2 regions of the Streptomyces sp. MI02-7b genome follow, and region 1 is predicted to be linked to the other one. Evidence: riboswitches for the same ligand, from Rfam matches in the RefSeq annotation. Region 1 holds a riboswitch; the other holds the start of a gene.
The links. Region 1 has a riboswitch for cobalamin ahead of PV364_RS18960 (cobalamin biosynthesis protein). Riboswitches for the same ligand answer to the same signal wherever they lie in the genome.

Region 1 (3,397 bases):
GTCGATGCCCAGCCCGTGCCGGTACGGCAGGACACCGTAGAAGCGGCGCCCGGTCAGCCCGCGCAGCATCTCCAGCCCGGGTTCCAGCAGCGAGACGTCGCCGCGGAACTTGTTGACGAGATAGCCGCAGACCAGCTCCTGGTCCTCGCGGCTCAGCAGCGCGGTCGTGCCGAAGAAGGACGCGAAGACCCCGCCCCGGTCGATGTCGCCGACGACGACCACGGGCAGCCGCGCGGCCCTGGCCAGGCCCATGTTGACGATGTCGCCGTGCCGCAGGTTGATCTCGGCCGGGCTGCCAGCGCCCTCGCAGATGACCGCGTCGTGCCGGGAGCGCAGCTCCTCCAGGCAGGCGGTGACGGTCTCCAGCAGTTCCGAGCGGCGCCCGTTGTGGTAGCCGCGCGCGCTCATCTCGCCCACCGGGCGGCCCATCAGGACGACCTGGCTCGTGCGGTCGCCGCCCGGTTTGAGCAGCACGGGGTTCATCAGCGCGGACGGCTCCACGCGCGCGGCCTGCGCCTGCATGGCCTGCGCGCGGCCGATCTCGGCGCCCTCGCGCGTGACGTACGAGTTCAGCGACATGTTCTGCGCCTTGAACGGGGCCACCGACACCCCCTGCCGGGCCAGCCAGCGGCAGATGCCGGCGGTGACCACGCTCTTCCCGGCGTCCGACGTGGTGCCCGCGACCAACAGCGCGCCGCCGCTCATGCGTTCCCCCTCCGGGTGAGCCGGCGCCAGGCAGGCCGGCCGCCGGCCGTGACCGCCAGGGCCAGCAGGCTCACGCGCCGCGACAACCGCACCGCGCGCTCGATGTCCGCCACCTCCACCGCCCGGTTTCCGGCGCCGAGCACCGGCCGGTGCTCGATCCGGCCCCCGTACGCCAGCGTCCCCCCGAGCCGTACGCCCAGCGCCCCGGCGAACGAGGCCTCCACGGGACCGGCGTTCGGGCTGGGGTGCCGGCCGCCGTCCGCGCGCCAGGCGCGCCAGGCGCCCCGCCGGTCGGGGCCCGCCAGCACGGTGAGCGCGGCGGTCAGCCGGGCGCCGGGGAAGCCGGCGACGTCGTCCAGCCGGGCCGACGCCCAGCCGAACCGGCGGAAGCGCGGGGACTTGTGACCCACCATCGCGTCCAGGGTGTTGACCGCGCGGAAGCCCACGAGTCCCGGCACACCGCCCAGAGCGCCCCACACCAGGGCGCCCACGACGGCGTCGGAGGTGTTCTCGGCGACCGACTCGACGACCGCCCGGGCCAACTGCCGCTCGTCCAGGGCCTGCGGATCCCGCCCGCACAGGTGGGGCAGCCGGGCCCGGGCCGCCGCGGTGTCCCCGGCGGCAAGGGCGGCGCCGATCGTCCGCGCCTCGCGCGCCAGCGACGTACCGCCCAGCACCGCCCATGTCGCGGCCGCGGTCAGGGCCAGGGACGCGGCGGGGGAACGGCGTACGGCGCGCGCGGTCCCAGCGGCGACCGCCGCGGCGCCCCCGGCGCACACCGCGGTGTACAGGGCGCCCCGTCCGCGGTGGTCGTGCCACAGCACGCGCTCCAGTGCGCCTGCCGCGCGCCCGAAGGCGGCGACGGGATGTCCGCGTCGTGGGTCGGCGAGCGCGAGGTCGGCCAGCCAGCCGAGGACCGCCCCGGCGGCGAAGACCGACGGCGCGGCAGAGCCGGCGTCGGGTGTACGGCGGCTGCCGCCCATCGCTGGTGTCCTCACTCAGGGTCCGCGCCCTGGCTCGACGTGACCGGCGGTGAGAGTCTCCTGGCTCCCGGATCGGCGGCACCCCCGGCCTTCCAGCCCGTGGTACGGGCCGTGGCCGCTGGTGGAGGCGCGCTCCCCGGTGACAGTGGCGGGACCGCGCCGGATTCGCACCGGACTTCCTCTCCTGCCGCCGTGTGGCGGTTCCGATACCACCACGCGCCGATCCGGCCCGTCAACTCACCCCGTAGCGGCCCGGAAACGCGGAAACCCCAGCTCACAACCGGAAGGGCCGGGAGCCGGGGCCGAGTTCGCGCCGCGGGGCGGGAGGTCAGGCGACGATGAGGAAGATCCCGTACGCCACGGCCGCCGCGCACAGCGCGAAGCACGCGTACGCGCCCGTGCGCACCACGGCGCCCTGGCCGGCGCCGGTCGTGGCCGGCCGGGACAGGCCGACGACGCCGAGGGTGAAGAGGCCCACGAGGCCCACGGTGGCGGCGAGGCTGACGCCGAAGACGGAGCCGAGGGCAGCCCAGTCGATGTGCATGCTGCTGTGTCCTTCCGGGACCGGTGGGGCGGTGCCCGCCGTCAGGCGGTGGCCTTGGCGGGGTCGGTGTCGGCGGGCGGGGCGACGGGGCCGAGGGGGCCCGCGGGCGGCGGCGTCACGGCCGCGATGGCCGCGGTGACGATGCCCGGTTCCCCGGCGTCCGCGCGGTCGTCATTGACGTTGGTGTGGTCGACCGGCTTGCGGCGCGCGGCCACCCAGATCGCGCCGCACACGGCGAGCGCCAGCACGGCGACCGCGGTGACGCCGAGGTCGCCCTGGTCGGCCAGGAGCGCGGCGCCCGCCGCGACCAGGCCGGCGGCCGGCAGCGTCAGCGCCCAGGCGGCGGCCATGCGGCCCGCGGTGCTCCAGCGGACGACGCCGCCCTTGCGGCCCACACCGGCGCCCATGACGGAACCGGAGCAGACCTGCGTGGTGGACAGCGAGAAGCCGAGGTGCGAGGAGGCCAGGATGACGGCCGCGGCGCCGGTCTGGGCGGCGAAGCCCTGCGGCGGCTGGATGTCGGTGATGCCCTTGCCCATGGTGCGGATGATCCGCCAGCCGCCGATGAACGTGCCCAGCGCGATGGCCAGGCCCGCCGAGACGATGACCCACAGCGGCGGGTCGGAGTCGGGGGCGACGACGTTGCCGGCGATGAGGGCGAGCGTGATGACACCCATCGTCTTCTGCGCGTCGTTCGTGCCGTGCGCGAGGGAGACCAGGCCCGCCGAGGCGATCTGGCCGGCCCGGTAGCCCCTGGCGGTGGCGGCCGGGTCGCTGCCGCGGCTGATGCGGTAGGTCAGGCGGGTCGCCAGCAGCGAGGCCACCCCGGCGACGACCGGGGCGCAGACGGCCGGGACGAGCACCTTCATGACGACCGCGTCGCCGTTGACCGCGCCGAACCCGGCGGACGCGACGGAGGCGCCGATCAGCCCGCCGAACAGGGCGTGCGAGGAACTCGAGGGGAGCCCGGCCAGCCAGGTCAGCAGGTTCCAGACGATGGCGCCGACCAGCCCGGCGAAGATGACTTCGGGTCTGATCCCCGCGGTCTCGTCGAGGATTCCCCCGGAGATCGTCTTGGCGACCTCCACCGAGAGGAACGCTCCGACGAGGTTCAGTACGGCGGACATCGCCACCGCTGTCCGGGGACCCAGGGCGCCGGTGGAGA
Region 2 (3,397 bases), on a different contig from region 1:
TGCCGGGGGATCAGCCGGACCTGCCGGTCGCCGCCGGCCACTGACGGCCGCCCGCGCGGCCCACGGTCACGGGCCGCCGCCCTGGGACGGGGCGGCGGCCCGTCGTCATGCGGACCGCGCCCGCTCGGGCCGGCGGAAGGTACGGCGGTACGCCTGCGGGGTGGTGCCCACCCAGCGGGCGAAGTGGTGACGCAGCGTCGCCGCGTTGCCGAAGCCCGCGCGCAGGGCGACCGCGTCCACCGTCGCGTCGGTGGCCTCCAGCAGCTCCCGGGCCAGCAGCACCCGTTGGCCGAGCAGCCAGCGGTACGGCGTCGTCCCGGTCTCCTGCTGGAAGCGGCGCGCGAAGGTGCGCGGCGACATGTGGGCGCGGGCCGCGAGCTCGTCGACGGTCACCTCGCGGTCCAGATGGCGCTCCATCCAGCCCAGCACCTCGCCCACGGTGTCGCACCGGGTGCGCGGCAGCGGCCGCTCGATGTACTGCGCCTGGCCGCCCTCGCGGTGCGGCGGCACCACCATGCGACGCGCTATCGCGTTGGCCACGTCACTGCCCTGCTCCTTGCGGACCAGGTGCAGACAGGCGTCGATCCCGGCGGCGGTACCCGCCGAGGTGATCACCGGGTCCTCGTCCACGTAGAGCACGTCGGGCTCCACCTTCACGCGCGGGTAACGCCGCGCCAGCTCCTCGGCGTGCCGCCAGTGGGCCGCGCAGCGGCGGCCGTCCAGCAGGCCGGCGGCGGCCAGGACGAAGACGCCGGAGCAGACGCTGAGTACGCGCGCCCCGCGGTCCACCGTACGGTTCAACGCCCGCAGCAGCTCCGGCGGGTACTCCCGGCGCACATAGGAGTCGCCGGCCGGCACCGCGACCAGATCGGCCTCCTCCAGGCGCTCCAGCCCGTGCGAGGTGCCGATGGTGAAGCCGGCCGGGGAGGTCAGCGTGCGGCCCTCCGCGGAGGCCACCGCGAAGTCGTAGGACGGCAGCCCGTCGTCCGACCGATCGAGTCCGAACACCTCGCAGACCACGCCCAGTTCGAATGGATGGACACCGTCGAGCAGCACCACGGCCACGTTCTGCAGCATGCGCCCAGCATGGCAGAGCCCTGGCAGGATTTCGAGGGAGTGCGTCAGTCCTGCCACTCCCGGCGGGGGCGGGCGAGGAGCACAGTCGAAGGCATGGAAACCCTCCTCGCCACCGTCACCGCACTGGTCTTCTTCCTCCTGTTGGCGCTCGCCGCCCTGACCGGACACGTCCACGACTCCCGGGACGGCCACGACTGGCATGCCTGAACCGGGCAATCTGTAACCGCCCCGACACAACATCTGGTGGCGCCACGGGCGGGCGCCACTAGATGTATGCTCGACTCCGCTGTCGACGCAGGGGAAGCCGGTGGGAATCCGGGACTGCCCCGCAACGGTGTGCGGGCGCCTCGAGGTATGCCCGCGAGTCCGAGTACCTGCCGACGGCACCGTCCGGCGCTCCGTCCGGACGGTGAAGTGTCCGGGCCTCGCGGGTTGGGCCGGCGGACGCGCCGCGGCATGCCCTGCCCTGCGTGCGCCCCGTCTTTCCCCTCGCGTCGTCGCCGTTCGAGGGAGAGAGCACACGTGACCATCGCGCCCGCCGCACCCGCCACCGCATCGGAACCCGCCTCACTGGGAACCGACTTGCTGAGCTCCCTCACGGAGCTGACCGCAGACCTCCCCGACACCGACCCCGGCCGGGTCGCCGCCGCCGCCCTGCGCGGCCGCAGCGCCGCGGCGGACGAGGCGGAACTGCGGGCGCTGGCCACGGAGGCCGCCGCCGGACTGATCTCGGAGGACCCCCAGTACTCGCGCCTGGCGGCCCGGCTGCTGACGACCGCCATCGCCGACGAGGCGGCGGGCGAGGGGGCGGTGTCCTTCTCCGCGTCCATCGCCGTCGGCCACCGCGAGGGCCTGATCGCCGACGGCACCGCCGAGTTCGTGGCCACCCACGCCGCCCGGCTGGACGCCCTGGTGGACGACGCCCTCGCCGGCCGCGCCGACGACCGCTTCGGCTACTTCGGCCTGCGCACCCTGCACAGCCGCTACCTGCTGCGCCACCCGATCACCCGCCAGGTCATCGAGACGCCCCAGCACTTCATGCTCCGCGTGGCCTGCGGGCTCGCCGAGGACCACTCCGGCCGGGCGCTGGACGAGGTCGCCGCGCTCTACGGCCTGATGAGCCGGCTGGACTACCTGCCCAGCTCCCCCACGCTCTTCAACTCCGGCACCCGGCACCCGCAGATGTCCTCGTGCTACCTGCTGGACTCCCCGCTGGACGAGCTGGACTCCATCTACGACCGCTACCACCAGGTCGCCCGGCTGTCGAAGCACGCCGGCGGCATCGGCCTGTCGTACTCCCGCATCCGCTCGCGCGGTTCGCTGATCCGCGGCACCAACGGCCACTCCAACGGCATCGTGCCGTTCCTGCGCACCCTGGACGCCTCCGTCGCCGCCGTGAACCAGGGCGGCCGCCGCAAGGGCGCGGCCTGCGTCTACCTGGAGACCTGGCACGCGGACATCGAGGAGTTCCTGGAGCTGCGCGACAACACCGGTGAGGAGGCGCGGCGTACCCACAACCTCAACCTGGCGCACTGGATCCCGGACGAGTTCATGCGCCGCGTCGACGCCGACGGCACCTGGTCGCTGTTCTCCCCCGCCGACGTGCCCGGGCTGGTCGACCTGTGGGGCGAGGAGTTCGACGCCGCCTACCGCGAGGCCGAGGCGGCGGGCCTGGCCCGCAAGACCCTCCCGGCGCGCGAACTGTACGGCCGCATGATGCGCACCCTCGCGCAGACCGGCAACGGCTGGATGACCTTCAAGGACGCCTCCAACCGCACCGCCAACCAGACCGCCGAGCCCGGCCGCGTCATCCACTCCTCCAACCTCTGCACGGAGATCCTGGAGGTCACCAACGACGGCGAGACCGCGGTCTGCAACCTCGGCTCGGTCAACCTCGCCGCCTTCGTCCTGGACGGCGGCACCGGCGGGGACGTCATCGACTGGGAGCGGCTGGACGCCACCGTCCGCACCGCCGTCACCTTCCTCGACCGTGTGGTGGACATCAACTTCTACCCCACCGGCCAGGCCGCCTCCTCCAACGAGCGCTGGCGCCCGGTGGGCCTGGGCGTGATGGGCCTGCAGGACGTCTTCTTCAAGCTGCGGCTGGCCTTCGACTCCGCCGAGGCCACGGCGCTGTCCACCCGGATCGCCGAGCGCATCATGCTCGCCGCGTACGAGGCCTCCTGCGACCTCGCCGAGCGCCACGGCCCGCACCCGGCCTGGTCCGAGACCCGCGCCGCCCGCGGCGTCCTGCACCCCGACCACTACGCGACCGAGGCGAACTGGCCCGAGCGCTGGGACGCCCTGCGCGCCCGCGTCG

Region 2: it holds a riboswitch for cobalamin, as region 1 does, so the genes downstream of both, PV364_RS35905 (ribonucleoside-diphosphate reductase subunit alpha) here and PV364_RS18960 (cobalamin biosynthesis protein) in region 1, are expected to answer to the same signal.

What each region holds. Positions count from the first base shown of each region.
Region 1 covers NZ_JARAWX010000010.1:224,386-227,782, forward strand. The annotation lists gene PV364_RS18955 (cobyric acid synthase) at 1-705, opposite strand, end outside; gene PV364_RS18960 (cobalamin biosynthesis protein) at 702-1,688, opposite strand; cobalamin riboswitch at 1,742-1,871, opposite strand; gene PV364_RS18965 (hypothetical protein) at 2,017-2,232, opposite strand; gene PV364_RS18970 (inorganic phosphate transporter) at 2,274-3,397, opposite strand, start outside.
Region 2 covers NZ_JARAWX010000033.1:71-3,467, forward strand. The annotation lists gene PV364_RS35900 (helix-turn-helix domain-containing protein) at 106-1,077, opposite strand; cobalamin riboswitch at 1,334-1,474, shown strand; gene PV364_RS35905 (ribonucleoside-diphosphate reductase subunit alpha) at 1,600-3,397, shown strand, end outside.